3 regions of the Pseudomonas sp. Fl5BN2 genome follow, and region 2 is predicted to be linked to each of the others. Evidence: riboswitches for the same ligand, from Rfam matches in the RefSeq annotation. Region 2 holds a riboswitch; each other region holds the start of a gene.

The links. A riboswitch is a leader RNA that binds a small molecule or an ion and turns the genes downstream of it on or off. The one in region 2 is predicted to bind manganese.
Region 1: it holds a riboswitch for manganese, as region 2 does, so the genes downstream of both, mntP (manganese efflux pump MntP) here and GV819_RS14120 (sodium:calcium antiporter) in region 2, are expected to answer to the same signal.
Region 3: it holds a riboswitch for manganese, as region 2 does, so the genes downstream of both, GV819_RS14685 (TMEM165/GDT1 family protein) here and GV819_RS14120 (sodium:calcium antiporter) in region 2, are expected to answer to the same signal.

Annotation. Positions count from the first base shown of each region.
Region 1 covers NZ_JAAARL010000031.1:3,953-8,899, reverse strand. Annotated here, with positions in the region: gene GV819_RS29750 (GNAT family N-acetyltransferase) at 199-765, shown strand; gene GV819_RS29745 (double zinc ribbon domain-containing protein) at 786-1,052, opposite strand; gene mntP (manganese efflux pump MntP) at 1,109-1,681, opposite strand; yybP-ykoY riboswitch at 1,692-1,852, opposite strand; gene GV819_RS29735 (serine hydrolase domain-containing protein) at 2,066-3,889, shown strand; gene GV819_RS29730 (MipA/OmpV family protein) at 3,896-4,699, shown strand; gene GV819_RS29725 (ATP-binding protein) at 4,844-4,947, opposite strand, start outside.
Region 2 covers NZ_JAAARL010000009.1:24,822-29,768, forward strand. Annotated here, with positions in the region: gene GV819_RS14115 (alkaline phosphatase D family protein) at 1-1,709, shown strand, start outside; yybP-ykoY riboswitch at 1,925-2,117, shown strand; gene GV819_RS14120 (sodium:calcium antiporter) at 2,103-3,107, shown strand; gene GV819_RS14125 (DUF7079 family protein) at 3,199-3,561, shown strand; gene GV819_RS14130 (hypothetical protein) at 3,567-4,151, opposite strand; gene GV819_RS33195 (hypothetical protein) at 4,278-4,400, shown strand; gene GV819_RS14135 (hypothetical protein) at 4,388-4,936, opposite strand.
Region 3 covers NZ_JAAARL010000009.1:141,063-146,009, reverse strand. Annotated here, with positions in the region: gene GV819_RS14690 (M48 family metallopeptidase) at 616-1,437, shown strand; gene GV819_RS14685 (TMEM165/GDT1 family protein) at 1,523-2,107, opposite strand; yybP-ykoY riboswitch at 2,199-2,322, opposite strand; gene GV819_RS14680 (class I SAM-dependent methyltransferase) at 2,374-3,372, opposite strand; gene GV819_RS14675 (2-hydroxyacid dehydrogenase) at 3,404-4,369, opposite strand; gene GV819_RS14670 (LysE family translocator) at 4,454-4,947, shown strand, end outside.

The DNA of each region.
Region 1 (4,947 bases), on a different contig from region 2:
TCAGCGCCGTTGCCGGTTTCCGTGCCAGGCCCCTGCCGCCCACGCGCCAAGGCAGTTACGCCGCTGATCAGCCTGCGACCGATGATCGCTATCAGGCCCGGGACAGTGACAGACATTGATGCCGGTCAAGCGCCCGGCCCCGCAGCGGAGTAAAGCTCTAGGTAATTGCTCGCCCTTTGGTTTTCCGGAGACTTGATCATGCCCAACAGCGCTCTCGATGTTCTCGCCCCCCCGCCGTTCCCGGCACAACAAGGCCAATACTGGATCGACGCCTTGAGCGACGGCAGCCATGTACTGATCCGTCCGCTCCGGCCTCAGGACCGCGAGCGGGAAAAGGCCTTTATCGAAAACCTCTCCCCCGTCACCCGGCACCAGCGCTTCCTCGGTGAAATCAAGGAGGTGGGCGACCAGTTGCTGGATCAGTTGATGGACGTTGGCACCCCACAACGGATGGCCTACGTGGCCCTGGTCCATGACAACGGTGACCTGCGCGAAGTCGGTATCAGCCGCTACGCGCAACTCGACGATCAACCCTGGCGCTGCGAATTCGCCGTGACCATCGCCGATGAGTGGCAAGGCAAGGGCCTCGGCGCACTGCTGATGCAGCACCTGATCGACGAGGCCCGAAACAATGGTTTCAAGCAGATGTATTCGGTGGATGCGGCTTCCAACTACAGCATGCGCCGGCTGGCGAAAACCCTCGGCATGCGCAGTGCCATCGACCCCGACGATGCCACCCAGGTGATTCACAGCCTGGAGTTGTAACCTCCCGCCCGCACCGCGCCTCAGTTCGAGGCGCGGCCGCATTGCCCACAAAATCGCGCGCCCGCCGCCAATGTCGCACCGCATTGAGCGCAACCGGCCGGCACCAGCGATGCTGCACATTGCTGGCAGAAACGCGCGGACGCAGGGTTCAACGCCCGGCATTGCGGGCAAGGGCTGCCGGCCCCTGTCGAATGCCCAGAGCCCGGATGCCCGCCCCGAGAACCGTCGTGCCCGCCGCCGTGCCCACCACCGTGATGCCCTGCCAACAACCGTCCGAAAAAGCTCATGTCGATCACTCCACTAGACTGTGATCGCCAGTAAAAACCCTGTAGTAACTACAGAGTCAAGCCAGCGCCGACAAGTGCTCGTAGAGAATGCCGGAGCCGACAATGATCAACACCACGCCACCCAATATTTCCGCACGCTGCCCCATCACCGTACCTATGGCCCGGCCCAGCATGACGCCGAGAGTGACCATGGTCATGGTGGCCAGGCCGATAGCGCTGGCCGCGACCCAGATGTTGACGTCGACGAAAGCCAGGCCCACGCCTACCGCCAAGGCATCGATGCTGGTAGCGAAACCGGTGACTGCCAGCACCCAGAAACCATGCTGGCGGGGCTTTTCTTCCTCGGTTTCGGTTTGCAGCTGTGTGCCGTTGTAGATCATGTGCAGGCCCAGCAACAGCAGCAGGCTGAAGGCGATCCAGTGGTCCCAGTTGGCCACCCACTGCGTCGCGGCCTGGCCGATGAACCAGCCGACCACCGGGGTGATGGCTTCAATGACGCCGAAGATCAGGCCGATGCGCAAGGCTTCCAGCAGGCGTGGCTTAAGCATGGCCGAACCCTTGCCTACCGCGGCGGCAAAGGCATCGGTGGACATGGCGAAGGCGAGGAAAATGATCGAGGCAGGGTTCATCTTGGGTCTTCCGGTCGGGCTTGAGTCCACGACATACCCACGCGCCCGACTTCAGCACAGGTATGTCGATGGTCTCACCAACCGAAACGGCGCCCGCACCACGGCAGGTTGCCGAGTGTGTTGATACGGGCTCCACCGCAGCAGGCGGTGGCAGGTTACTCCCCAAAGAGGCGCGCAGCTTAGCCCGTCGATTGTGAAAATTTCATTGCCGTACACGGGCTCATGACGCTCGGCGGCAACATCCTGCAGCGCCCCCCATGAAAGGCAGCGGATGTCTGAGCCGGCGGTCTTAACACTCTTTGACAGTTTCCAGACAAAGCTGCCAAAGACTGACCAGCCCCCCTTCCCTAGCATGCGCACATCAAATTTCCGCTCGGGTGTTGCATGTCTGCCAAACTTCTCGGCCTGCCGTTGCTAGGCATTCTGCTGGGTAGCCTGGGCTGCAATCAGCAGCCCGCTTTAGCGCCGCCTATCGAGCCTGGCGACTACGCCAGCATCATTCGCTACCTGAAGCAGTACATCCCCCAGGAGATGGCCAGGCATCAGGTACCGGGCCTGTCGATCGCCCTGGTGGATGGCCAGGAACTGATCTGGGCTCGGGGCTTTGGTTTTGCCGACCAGGCCCGGGGCGTGCAAGTCACCGAGAACACCGCCTTTCGTGCCGGCGCCCTGTCCCAGTTGCTGACCGCCACCGCAGTCATGCAGCTGATTGAACAAGGCCGCTTGCAACTCGATGCGCCCCTGCAGGACACCCTCAAGGAGTTCTACGTCCGCTCACGCTTTCACGAGGAGCAGAGTGCCGCCGACCAGGCGGTGACCCTGCGTCGCCTGCTCAGCCACCAGGCCGGGATGCCCGCCGAATACCTGCGCGAACTGCACACGCCCCCGGCCCTCGGCGAGTTGCCGAGAAAGCTCAGCGGCCTCTGGCTGAGCAACGCCCCGGGCACCCAGACCGCCTATTCCAATCTGGGCTACGCGCTGCTGGGCGCGGCGATCGAGCGCTGCAGCGGCCTGGACCTCGAACGGCAACTGCAAAAAACCCTGCTGCGTCCACTGGGCATGGGCCAGTCGAGCTTCAGCGGTGACAGCCATGCCCAACCCAATCGCGCCCAGGGTTATGCAAACGGCACCCGCAGCAACGACACCCTGGTCCGCGACCTCTCCGCCAACGGCTTGTGGAGCAGCCCCCGGGACCTGAGTCGCTACGTGCGGATGCTCTTCGCCCAGGGCCACTACAAGAATCACCAGCTGTTGTCGGCGGCTTCGATCAACGAAATGGTGCGCCCGCAGAACACCGGCAATCCGCTGGATTTCGATTGCCAGGTGGGCCTGGGCTGGTTCCTTTCACCCTGCGGCGATGAGTGGGTGCGCCCAGGCATTCGCACCTGGCAGCACGGCGGAGTGAGCGGCGACTTTCATGCGCAGATCAGCGTGCTCCCGGAGCAGCAACTGGCGGTGATCGTAATGAGCAACTCCAGCAGCGGCGAAGCCCTCGCCCAGCCCCTGGTGAATCAGGTCCTGCGCATGCTGCTGCAGGCTCACGGCACTGCCGACGAGGATCAACCGAGCACCGCTCAGGCAGCGCCCCCACCGATCCAGCGGCGTCGAGTACCGGAAGCCGCGGATCGCCAACACCTGGCCGGCTTCTATGCCACAGCCTGGGGCGTGTTGCGGATCCGCGACCAGGACCAGCACCTGTTCGGCGAACTGGCCGGCACCCGCTTTGAACTGCTGCGCGACGAATACGGCTGGCTGCGGGCACAGAAGAAATTCCTCGGGCTCTGGCTGCAGGACCTGGGCGACCTGGGCCGGGTGCAGCTGGACGTCATGAGCGTCCAGGGTCACCGGGTGTTCACCGCCAGGAGTCATGGCCAGCTGTTGGCGGTAGGAGAACGCATCGATCCGGTGCCCCTGCCCGACAACTGGCTGGCCACGGTGGGTACCTACCAGACCCTCAACGAAGGCCAGGCCAATGCCCCCATGAATGGCGTCAGCATCACCCTTGAAGACGGTTTCCTGATGATCCGCAGCCTGCATGAGGGCCGTCCCCTCACCGACTACATCCTGGCGCCAGTGGACAACGCACACGCGGTGATCGCCGGCCATGGTCCAGGCCTGGGCGACACCGTGCGCCGCCAGATCAACGGGGTCAACGTCCTCGGCTACTCATTCAAACGCACCTACAACAACCACTACCTGAGGTTCTAAACCGGGATGAAAACCCTGAAACGCTCCACCACTGCCGCGGCCCTTTGGGTCAGCACTATCGGCTTGACCACAGCGTCCGCCCCGCTGCATGCCGAAGACTGGAAATATGGCGTGCACGCCGGCGTCGCCAGCGTTCCACGCTACAGCGGCAGCGACGAGCGCACCGTGGCACCACTGCTCGGCGGCGAGATCGTCAGCCCCTACGGCATTTTCCTCAACACGGACCAGGGCTTGGGCTGGGGTAGCGAATGGGGTGACTTGTCGTTCAGTACCTGGGTTGGCGCAAGCGAGGAGCGGCGCGACAAGAATCATATGGGCCAAGGCTCCAAGCGGCTCAAGGGCATGGGTGAGATCAAGTCCCGGGCACAGTTCGGTGCACATTTGGGCTACGACCTGGGCCCCTTCGAACTGGGAGCCACGCTGACCCACGCAATGAAGAAGAATGATCGCCGCGACACCGGTTCGGCCTATAGCCAGTTGGAGCTGAGCATTGGCACCCAGCTGTATGAGGGCGGTTTCGGCAGCCTCGACGTCAGCGTCAACAGCCTGTTTGGCAACGCCGACTACCTGCAGACCTGGTATGGCGTGAGTGACACCCAGGCAGCCAACAGCCGCTTCAGCACCTACCGCGCCAAGGGCGGACGAGTCAGCAGTGGCGCCGACCTGGCGTGGACCCTGCCCCTCAACGAGCAGACCAAGCTGTCGACCCTGCTGTCGATGAAATACCTGAGCAAGGAAGCCGGTGACAGCCCGATCGTCGATCGGCGCATGCAGACCAGCATCGGCACGCAGATCGAGTACAGCTTCTAAGGTGTCAATGAACCGGCCCGTGATCATGGGCCGGCTTGCCCAGCGGCCAGGCCCTGGCCGGCTGGCACTTCGACGCCCAGCGGACCTGCGTCCACTGGGCGTTCGATCGCAGGTCCGCCAGCCGCTACAAGGGCTTGGTCGAACTCAATCGACATGGGCCCAAGTCATGCGGAACGAGGCCCCGCCCCACTCCGAATCCACCACTTCAACCTTGCCCCCATGCCATTGCGATACGCGCCGTACCAGCG
Region 2 (4,947 bases):
TGATCGATGTGCCCCTGGACGCCCCCTTGCCCCAGGACGTGGCGATTGCCTATGACCTGCTGATCAGTGAGGCCGAGGACGGTGCTTGCGCCATCGCCGACTGGGCGCCACATCTGCTCTACAGCGGCAAGCAACGCCCGGAGTTCGTGCTCCACAGCCGCATCGACAACCTGCTCCACGGCTCCTGCCGCAAGCCCCATCACCCCTCCAGCGACGGCTTGCTCTGTGTCGACCGCCTGCTGGCGCAAACGCCAGAGCCCCAGCAGCGGCCGGCATTACTGATGATGAGCGGCGACCAGGTGTATGCCGACGATGTGGCCGGCCCCATGCTGCGGGCGATTCATGCCTTGATCGAGCGTCTGGGTCTGTTCGACGAGCATCTGGAAGGCGCGGTGGTGGGCGACAGCGCCGCGCTCTATCGCCATCGTGCCAGCTACTACCAGCGCGCCGAATTGCTCCCGGCATTGAAGAGCAACGAAACCCTGCGCGAGCGATTTTTCGGCGGAGTGAAAAAGCCGATCTTCACCAGCAGCAACGCCGACAACCACTTGGTGACCTTCGCCGAAGTGCTGGCCATGTACCTGCTGGTCTGGTCGCCCGTGCCATGGACCTTGATCGCACCGCAGCCACCACAACTGACGCCGGAGCAGCAGGCGCGCTACGCCAAGGAACAACAGCCCATCGACGCTTTCGTCAGCGACCTGGACGGCGTGGCGCGAGTCTTCGCCCATCTCTCGACGCTGATGATCTTCGACGACCACGACATCACCGATGACTGGAACCTCAGCGCCCAGTGGGAAGAAACCGCCTACGGCCATTCCTTCTCCAAGCGCATCATCGGCAACGCCTTGCTGGCCTACCTGCTGTGCCAGGGCTGGGGCAACAACCCGGATGCCTTCGGCCCGCTACTGGAGCAAACCCGCGCCTTGAGCGCCACGGCACACAACGGGCAAGAGCTGAACTGCGCCGACCAGGATGAATTGATCGACCAGTTGCTGCGCTTCCAGCACTGGCAGTACGTGCTGCCCAGCAGCCCCGCACTGGTCGTACTGGACACCCGCACCCGACGCTGGCGCAGTGAGTTCAACCTGGCCCAACCCTCGGGCCTGCTGGACTGGGAAGCCCTGAGCGAATTGCAACATGAACTGCTGGACCACCCCTCGGCAATCATCGTGTCCCCGGCGCCGATCTTCGGCGTCAAGCTGATCGAGACGGTGCAGAAAGTCTTCAGTTGGTGCGGCTACCCGCTGCTGGTGGACGCGGAAAACTGGATGGCCCACCGTGGCTCGGCCCAGGTGATCCTGAATATTTTCCGCCACTCGCGGACCCCGGGCAGCTACGTGATTCTCTCCGGCGATGTGCACTACTCCTTCGTCTACGAAGTCCTGATCCGTCATCGCAAAGGCGGCCCGCGGATCTGGCAGATCACCAGCAGCGGCATCAAGAACCAATTCCCCGCCGCCCTGCTGGAGTGGTTCGACCGCCTCAATCGCTGGCTCTATTCACCGCGTTCGCCCTTGAACTGGTTCACCAAGCGCCGGCTGATGAAGGTGATTCCCCATGTACCCGAACATGCAGAGGCCGGGGAGCGGCTGTGGAACTCATCGGGGATTGGCCAAGTGTTTTTCAATGAGCAGGGGCAGCCCACAGCGATCTATCAGCACAATGCCGATGGCACCGCGCCGACGCGGATGATTGCGCCAGATTAATCCTCTACTACTCCAGAAACGCTCCCCTGAAGGACCGGAAAAAAGCGAAAAAACCTCCATTTTTCAGCTTTTTTCGCCCACACGGCACCGTTTCAAAGCGGCATGGCCGCGCAATAAACAGCAGGGCAGTACGAATGAAAATCCTTCACCTGGGCATCTCATCAGTTGCACAACCATAGCGGTTGACGCACCGGTTCTGCGCCACTAGGATCGCGCCTCCCTTGGGGAGTAGCCGCCTTCGTTTGCTGAAGGGGGTCACGTCAACATACTTGGCTGGCAAGCCATGGCGTGACCGGTCGTGCGACTTGGCAAGACCATTGGTGAAGACACCTGTCCTGGGTCGGACACGGGTGTCCGAACCATTGGCTCTTGTGTCCGTCCCCAGGTTTCCTCATGCATTCAATGCCCATCACCCTTGCGTTGCTTCTGGGCTCCGCCGTCGTTATCTATCTGGCCTGCGAATACTTCGTCAACGGTGTGGAATGGGTCGGGCGCAAGCTTGCCGTTGGCCAGCAGGCCACGGGTTCCATCCTCGCGGCCTTCGGAACTGCCCTGCCTGAAAGCGTCATCACCTTTATTGCCGTGGTGTTCGGTGGCACCGAGGCTCAGAAGTCGCTAGGTATCGGTGCGGCGCTGGGGGGCCCGCTGGTCCTGGTGACCATCGCCTATGCGGTAGTGGGCGTGACGCTGCTGCTGTCGCGCAAGCGCTTGGCGGATACCGACGCCATCCGCCAGGACTTCAAGCGACTCAGCCGCGACCAAGGCTGGTTCATTACCATTTTCGTGGTGAAGATTGCCCTGGGCCTGGTGGTGTTTGCCTACAAGCCCTGGCTGGGGATCGTCTTTCTGGCAGCCTATGTGGCGTATTTCTGCAAGGAAATGCGTGCCGAGCACGACGACGAAGAGCAGGACATCGAACCCCTGAAGCTATCGCCTCGCCAAGCGACACCGTCGACCTCAGCGGCGGTGTTGCAAACACTGACCGCCTTGCTGGTCATCTTTGCCGCCTCGCACGTCTTCGTCGGGCAACTCGATGCCCTGGGCCCGATGCTGGGTATCCATCCGCAATTGCTGGCGCTGCTGCTCAGCCCGATTGCCACCGAACTGCCTGAGACTCTGAATGCCATTATCTGGGTGCGCCAGGGCAAATATCGCCTGGCACTGGCCAACATCAGCGGCGCCATGATGATCCAGGCCACTGTGCCCACCGCGTTTTGCCTGTTCTTCACCCCGTGGTTGCTGGATAAATCCCTGGTGTTGGCGGCAGTCATTACCTTGCTGGGTGTGAGCACCCTGTTCTTCGCTTTCCGCAAAGGCATAATCTCGCGCACGCTGCTGGCTTCGATGGCCCTGCTGTATGTGCTGTTTGCGGTTCTGCTGGTTGCGCTTGATCTATAGGCAGCCGCGAAACTCACCGGCCCGGCGAGCACGAAACCAGGACAGGGAGCCATCTATTTCAATGGACATTGAGAGCAGGAAGGAAAGTGTCATGTCAGCTCAAATCACCCCGGAACAACGGGCCGACATTCGCTACGTGCTGTCAGACGCTTTTATAGATAACGAGGTGGATTACCCCTACATCGCCCGGGAAACCGAGGCTTACGATCGCGCCGAGGTGGAACGCATCCTGTACTACGAGGTAGCGCCGGTATGCTACGTCAACCTGATGTCGGTGATCCCGGAGATCTGGCAGGGCTTTCAGCGCGAGTGGTTGCTGGAGGCCATCGAAAACAGCCTGGAGCGGCGCCGCAACAGCCGCGTACAGGCATTTCGCGACGACCTGTTTATCCGCTGGATCCGCTTTCGTGGCGCCTATATCTGGAAAGAGATCTGCCAGCACTACCGCCACTGAGCGCCTTACCTGGAGTCGTTCAATCGGGCATCGGCAGAACAGTAGTCGCTGGGTTTGAGGCCCACCGGCTCCGGCAGCATCCGGCCCTGGGCATCGATCTTGCGCAACATCGCGGTGCACATGCCGTCCTGGAGAAAGACCATCTGATAGGTTGCGCCGGCCTCGGGGACGAAGGTCACGCTTTGCTCACACACGGCGCGGAAGTCCCGGCTCATACCCGGCTCGGTATTGTAGAACTGGAAAGCGAACGGGCGATTGGCCGGAAGCCTCAGTTCGTTGGCGCCAAAACCCTCCTGGCGACGCATGCGATCGGTCTCGGCCGTCATCGGAATGCCCAGGTTGCGAAAGTTCGGGTTGGGGCGGCCACGATGGGGCTTGACCATCAGGCCCGAGCCCGGTTTGCGCCAGTCGACGCAATCGCTATCGGGCACACCACGCACCAACCCCTGTGCAACGATACGAATAAGCGCGGTATCTGCGGCCGCGGCCGGCCCGCGGTAGCTCACGGCAGTGGCCTTGAGTGTCGAGACATAGGTACAGCCACCAAGCCCCAGGGACAGGCCTAGCAACAAAAGCGAGTGAAACCTCATGATTCATCCTTGATGGATCGACTGCAAAGGGGGGGGACGGGGCAAAGGATGGCAATCTTACAGCAGGCAAACTGGACGTCCGGAGATTTTTCTCCAGCCCTTTTAGCCCGCGCGCAAGGAGCAATGATGCCTATCGGGTGGCAACAGATCCGCAACATGATGAACACGCTGATCGAAGCCGCCGGCTACTGGATTCGCTTTCGCGGCGCTTATCTCTGGGAGCAAACCTGCCAGCACTACTGCCCGTAATGTCGCGCATTGGCGTTGCAGAAATCGGTAGAGTGCAGCGCTACCGGCTCCGGCAGCTTTGCTCCATGTTCATCGATCTTGCGCAGCAATGCGGTGCACATCTGATCCTGGAAAAACTCCATCTGATAGGTCGCACCGGCCTCGGGGACGAAGGTCACTTTCTGCTTGCACACGGCGAGGTAGTCCCGACTCATTCCCTCTTCCCTGTTGGAGTACAAGAAGGCGAACGGGCGGTTGGCCGGGATCTTCAGTTCGTTGGCGCCAAAGCCTTCCTGGCGGCGCACGCGGTCGGTCTCGGCCGTCATCGGAATGCCCAGGTTGCGGAAGTTGGGGTGGGCAATGCCGCGATGGGGCCGGACCATCAGCCCCGAGCCCGGCTTGCTCGAGTCGACGCAGTCACTGTAGGGCACGCCATGCACCGAGCCTTTGGCGACGATGCGGATCAGCGCGGTTTCGCCAGCATCGTCCGGCACCCGGTAACTGCAACCACTGAGGCCCAGGGACAGGCTCAGCAAAAGAATCGAAGGAAGCCTCATGATTCATCCTT
Region 3 (4,947 bases), 120 kb from region 2:
GTGACGTTTTCCTTGATCAGGGCGATCAGCTGTTCACGGCTCAGGCTCAGTCCGGCATGGCCTTGCGGATCCTGCGTAGCCATCAGTGTGTTGACCCGCACCAGGCCGTCGGCTATCAGCAGAGGCGCTTCCAGTTCGCGCTGGATCTGGCTGACCTGGGTCTGCGCCAGGCCGCTCAGGCGTTGTTCGATGACTTGTTCGAACTGGCTCTGGGTCCGTTCCTGAACCATTTGCTGGGTCCTGGCTCCGGCGAACAGGGCGTACAGCACCAGGGCTGCCACCACGCTGAGGACGATGGCTCCGGCCAGCGCGGCCACTGAAAACTGGATCGACTTGAACTTCATAAAGGCTCCGGGCGCAGGAATAGGGTCTGCCCCGCTGTATCGGCCGCTGCATTGCTGGCCATTAGCCTCGGGTGGGAAAATGACTGCTTCAGATGGCTTGAGGTGATGCTTGGCAGGCAGGTGTTCCAGGGCCCTGGCGGCCTGGAGGGGCATATGAAGTTTTTCCTACGGGGCCCGTATGTATCTGAATTACGACTGATAATGTGATTTGCATCTGGCGCGGATACAGTTCCGCCCTTAGGATACGCGCCATGTTTTCAGGGAGGTTTGCATGAAAAAGAAGTCATTGGTTGTATGTGCACTGAGTGCCGCTGTTCTGCTCAGTGGTTGCGAGACGGTCAACACCACCAACGGTGGCGTTGTGGGCGTGGATCGCAAGCAATCCATGTTCAGCATGGTCTCCAGCGCTGAGGTCAATCAATCCTATGCTCAGTCCTACCAGGAGACCTTGGGGGAGGCCAGCAGCCAGGGCGTGCTGGACAAAACCAGTGCCAACGCCAAGCGCCTGCAGGTCATCGCTGATCGCCTGATTGCCCAGGCACCTAACTTCCGCCCTGACTGCGCGCAGTGGAAGTGGGAGGTCAATTTGATCAAGAGCGACGAGCTCAACGCCAACTGTGGTCCTGGCGGCAAGATCATTTTCTACTCCGGTCTGATTGATAAGCTGAAACTGACCGACGATGAGATCGCTGCGGTGATGGGCCATGAAATTGCCCATGCCCTGCGTGAGCATGGTCGTGAGGCGATGTCCAAGCAGTACGCGGTCGGCGCAGGCAAGCAGATCGCTACCTTGTTCGGGGTGCCGCAAGAGACGGTTGCGCTGGGTGACAACGGGGTAAACCTGCTGATGACCCTGCCCAACAGTCGCGAGAATGAAAACGAAGCGGACCTGATCGGTCTGGAGCTGGCCGCCCGTGCCGGTTACAACCCGAATGCGGCCATCAGCCTGTGGAACAAAATGGGCCAGGCTGCGGGCGGTTCCGCGCCACCTGAGTTCATGAGCACTCACCCGGCTTCCACTAGCCGTATCGCCTCCTTGCAGGCGGCGATTCCCAAGGTGATGCCGTTGTACGAGCAGGCCAAGAAGTCCTGATCTGCGCACGTCATTCTCGATGACGTGGTCGCCGGCAAGGCGGCTCCTGCGCAACCTGCAGGAGTCGCCTTGCCGGCGATTTCATTTATACCCAGCCACTGATCTGCATGGCCTTGTACACCGCCACTATGGCGAGGATGAAGAAGGCTGACGCAGCCAGACGACGAATCAGGGTCAGGGGCAGTTTGTCTGCCGCAAAGTTGCCCGCCAGCACCACCGGTACGTTGGCAATCAGCATGCCCAGGGTGGTACCGATGATCACCAGCCACAGGTCCGGGTATTGCGCGGCCAGCATGACGGTGGCGATCTGGGTCTTGTCGCCGATTTCCGCCAGGAAGAACGCAATCAGGGTGGTCAGGAAGGGCCCGAACTTGCGCGCGGTAGTGGCTTCGTCATCGTCCATTTTGTCCGGAACCAAGGTCCACAGCGCAGTGGCGGTGAAGCTGGCGGCGAGAATCCAGTGCAGGGTCGAATCCGAGAAGAAGCTACCGAACCAGGCGCCGACTGCACCCGCGGCCGCATGGTTGGCCAGGGTTGCGGCGACGATGCCGGCGATGATTGGCCAGGGTTTGCGAAAGCGCGCGGCGAGAATCAGGGCGAGCAGTTGCGTCTTGTCGCCGATTTCGGCCAAGGCAACGATTGCGGTGGGAACGAGTAGAGAATCCAGCATCATCAGGGTTTTCCTAAGGGGCGGGTCGACACGGCTATGACACGTACAGCCTTCCCGCCCCGGGTAAGGTGTTCGTGTCATAGGTCTTGTCAAACCCTGCGGTCCGTCTGTGCGGACTCTTGGGTCGCATGCGCCATGGTCTGAGGACCAAGTATGTTGACGCATGCCGGACGAGCGTGGCGCTCGTGGGAGACTACTCCCCTAGGACGGAGCGGATTCTGCCTAGGCAAAACCCTTTCGGCAAGCCTTGTTTGCGAAAAAACCAGTTAGCCGCGCTTGGCTCGGTAGATCCGGAAGCCCTGGCCTTCGGCCTTGATCGCACAAGGTCCCAGATGCTCTTCGATCAGCGGTTGGTAGCGCAGGAAGCTGTTGGCAACTACCCGCAGTTCGCCACTTTTTTGCAGATGTTTTGCTGCTTTTCGCAGCAGGTTTTCCGTGGCCTGGTAGTCGGTGTGAACCCCGATATGGAAGGGCGGGTTGGTCAGGATGCAGTTCAAGTCCATCGGTGCAGCATCGATGCCGTCACCGGTCAGGACCTCGGCCTCAAGGCCGTTGGCGGCCAGGGTCAGGCGGCTGCTGGCAGCGGCGAAGGCATCGACATCCAGCAAGGTCACTCGGTTGTCCGGGTAACGGCGCTTCACCGTGGCTCCCAGCACTCCGGCGCCGCAGCCGAAATCCAGCATGTGGCCGCTGGGCAGGTGATCCAGATGTTCCAGCAGCAGTGCGGTGCCGCGATCCAGGCGCCCGTGGCTGAACACCCCAGGGAGGCTGACGACTTTCAACGGCCCTTCGGTCAGCGGCAGTTCGTACTCCTCGGCCAGACTCTCCAGAGCCACCGGCTCGGGGGCATTGGCCACGGTGACCTGCCACAGCTGGCAGTGCCGCGCGCTGTCGAGCTTGCGTGGCTTGCCAAAGGGGTTGAGTTGCTTGGCGGCACTTTCCACACCGCTGCGCTTTTCCCCCACCAGGTACAGCTCGCGACCGGCCAGGCGCGAGGCGAGGGCGTTGAGCAGGTAGCCAGTGAGGTCCTTGGACTTGGGTAGAAACAGCACGGCGCTGTCGAAGGATTCCGTCGGGGCTGTTACGCCAAAATGGCTGCGGCCTGGAAAGCGAGCTTCCAGGGCCGCTTGATCGCCGGCGTGCCAGCTCCAGCCTCGGGCGTTGGGCAGGCGTCCCAGCAGGTCATCCGCAGCCAGGCCGACCAGCAGCATTGAGCCTTGAAACAATTGAGCCTGGCGTAACAGTACTTCACTGCGTGTGTCCATGATCCGCACCCGAAAAAAGTAGCGGAGTTTATCAACTCACGACACGCAGCGGGGTACCACTGAAGAAGGCTTGGGCATTTTCGCTCAGTTGGCCAACAATTCTTTGCCGTGCCTCTCGACTGCCCCAGGCGTTGTGCGGGGTCACGATCAGCCGCGGAATGTCGGCGGCCAGCAGTGGATTGCCGGCCGAGGGTGGTTCGACACTCAGCACATCGGTGGCGGCGCCTCCCAGATGACCATTGCGCAGAGCGTCGGCCAGGGCCTGCTCATCAATCAGGCCGCCGCGAGCGGTATTGACTACCAAGGCGCCGGGCTTGAGCAGGGCCAGTTCGCGGGCGCCGATAAAGTGCCGAGTGTGTTCGTTGAGCGGGCAGTGCAGGGTCAGCGCATCTACTTGTGGCAACAGATCTTCCAGGGGCAGGCGATCAGGCCGGGCCGGGCGCCCAGGGATTTGTCCCAGCACCACGCGCATGCCAAAGGCTTCGGCCAGGCGCGCTACGGCGCTGCCCAGTTCGCCATTGCCCAGCAAACCGAGGGTCTTGCCTGAGAGCTCGATGATCGGGAAATCCAGCAGGCAGAACTGCTTGGCTTGTTGCCAGCGGCCCGCGGCCACGGCCTGTTGGTAGTCGGCGACTCGGGTGGCCAGATTAAGCAGCAGCATCAGGGTGTGCTGGGCTACCGAAGGGGTGCCGTAGCCCTGGCAGTTGCTGACGGTGATGCCCTGGCTGCGGGCCGCGGCCAGGTCGACATTGTTGGTGCCGGTGGCCGCTACCAGGATCAGTTGCAGATCCGGGCAGGCGGCCAGGGTCTCGGCGGTCAGCGGGACTTTGTTGCTGATGGCCACCTGTGCCCCTTGCAGTCGTTCAGCCACCTGCTCCGGGGCGGTTTGGGCATGCACTTGCAAGGGGCTGAAACTGTCGCGCAGCGCCTTCAGATCCAGGTCACCCAAATCCAGTGAGCTGTGATCGAGAAACACGGCGCGGCGATTGTTAGTCATGAACTGTACCTTTTGCACGAGGGGTCTAAGGCGTAATCTGCCGAGCCTAACAGATGAAATAATTAGACATAAACAGGAGCCTGCATGTACCTCACCGAGTTCTTGACCGTTGCTCTCATTCATTTGCTGGCGGTGGCCAGCCCCGGCCCGGACTTCGCCGTAGTGGTGCGCGAAAGCGTGACCCACGGGCGCCGCGCCGGTACCTGGACCGCCTTGGGAGTGGGCAGCGCGATCTTCCTGCACGTGGGTTACTCACTGCTGGGAATTGGCTTGATCGTTTCCCAGTCCATCGTGCTGTTCAACGCCTTGAAGTGGCTGGCGGCGGCGTACTTGCTGTACATCGGCTACAAGGCGTTGCGCGCCCAGCCAGCCAAGCCGGCGGCGGACAACCTGCATTTGGAAGCTGGAGTGCGCACCGCGCGCGGCGCCTTCACTTCAGGTTTCGTTACCAATGGCCTGAACCCCAAGGCCACCCTGTTCTTCCTCTCGCTGTTTACCGTGGTGATCAATCCGCACACGCCTCTGGCTATCCAGGCCGGTTACGGGCTGTATCTGGCGGTAGCTACCGCCGTCTGGTT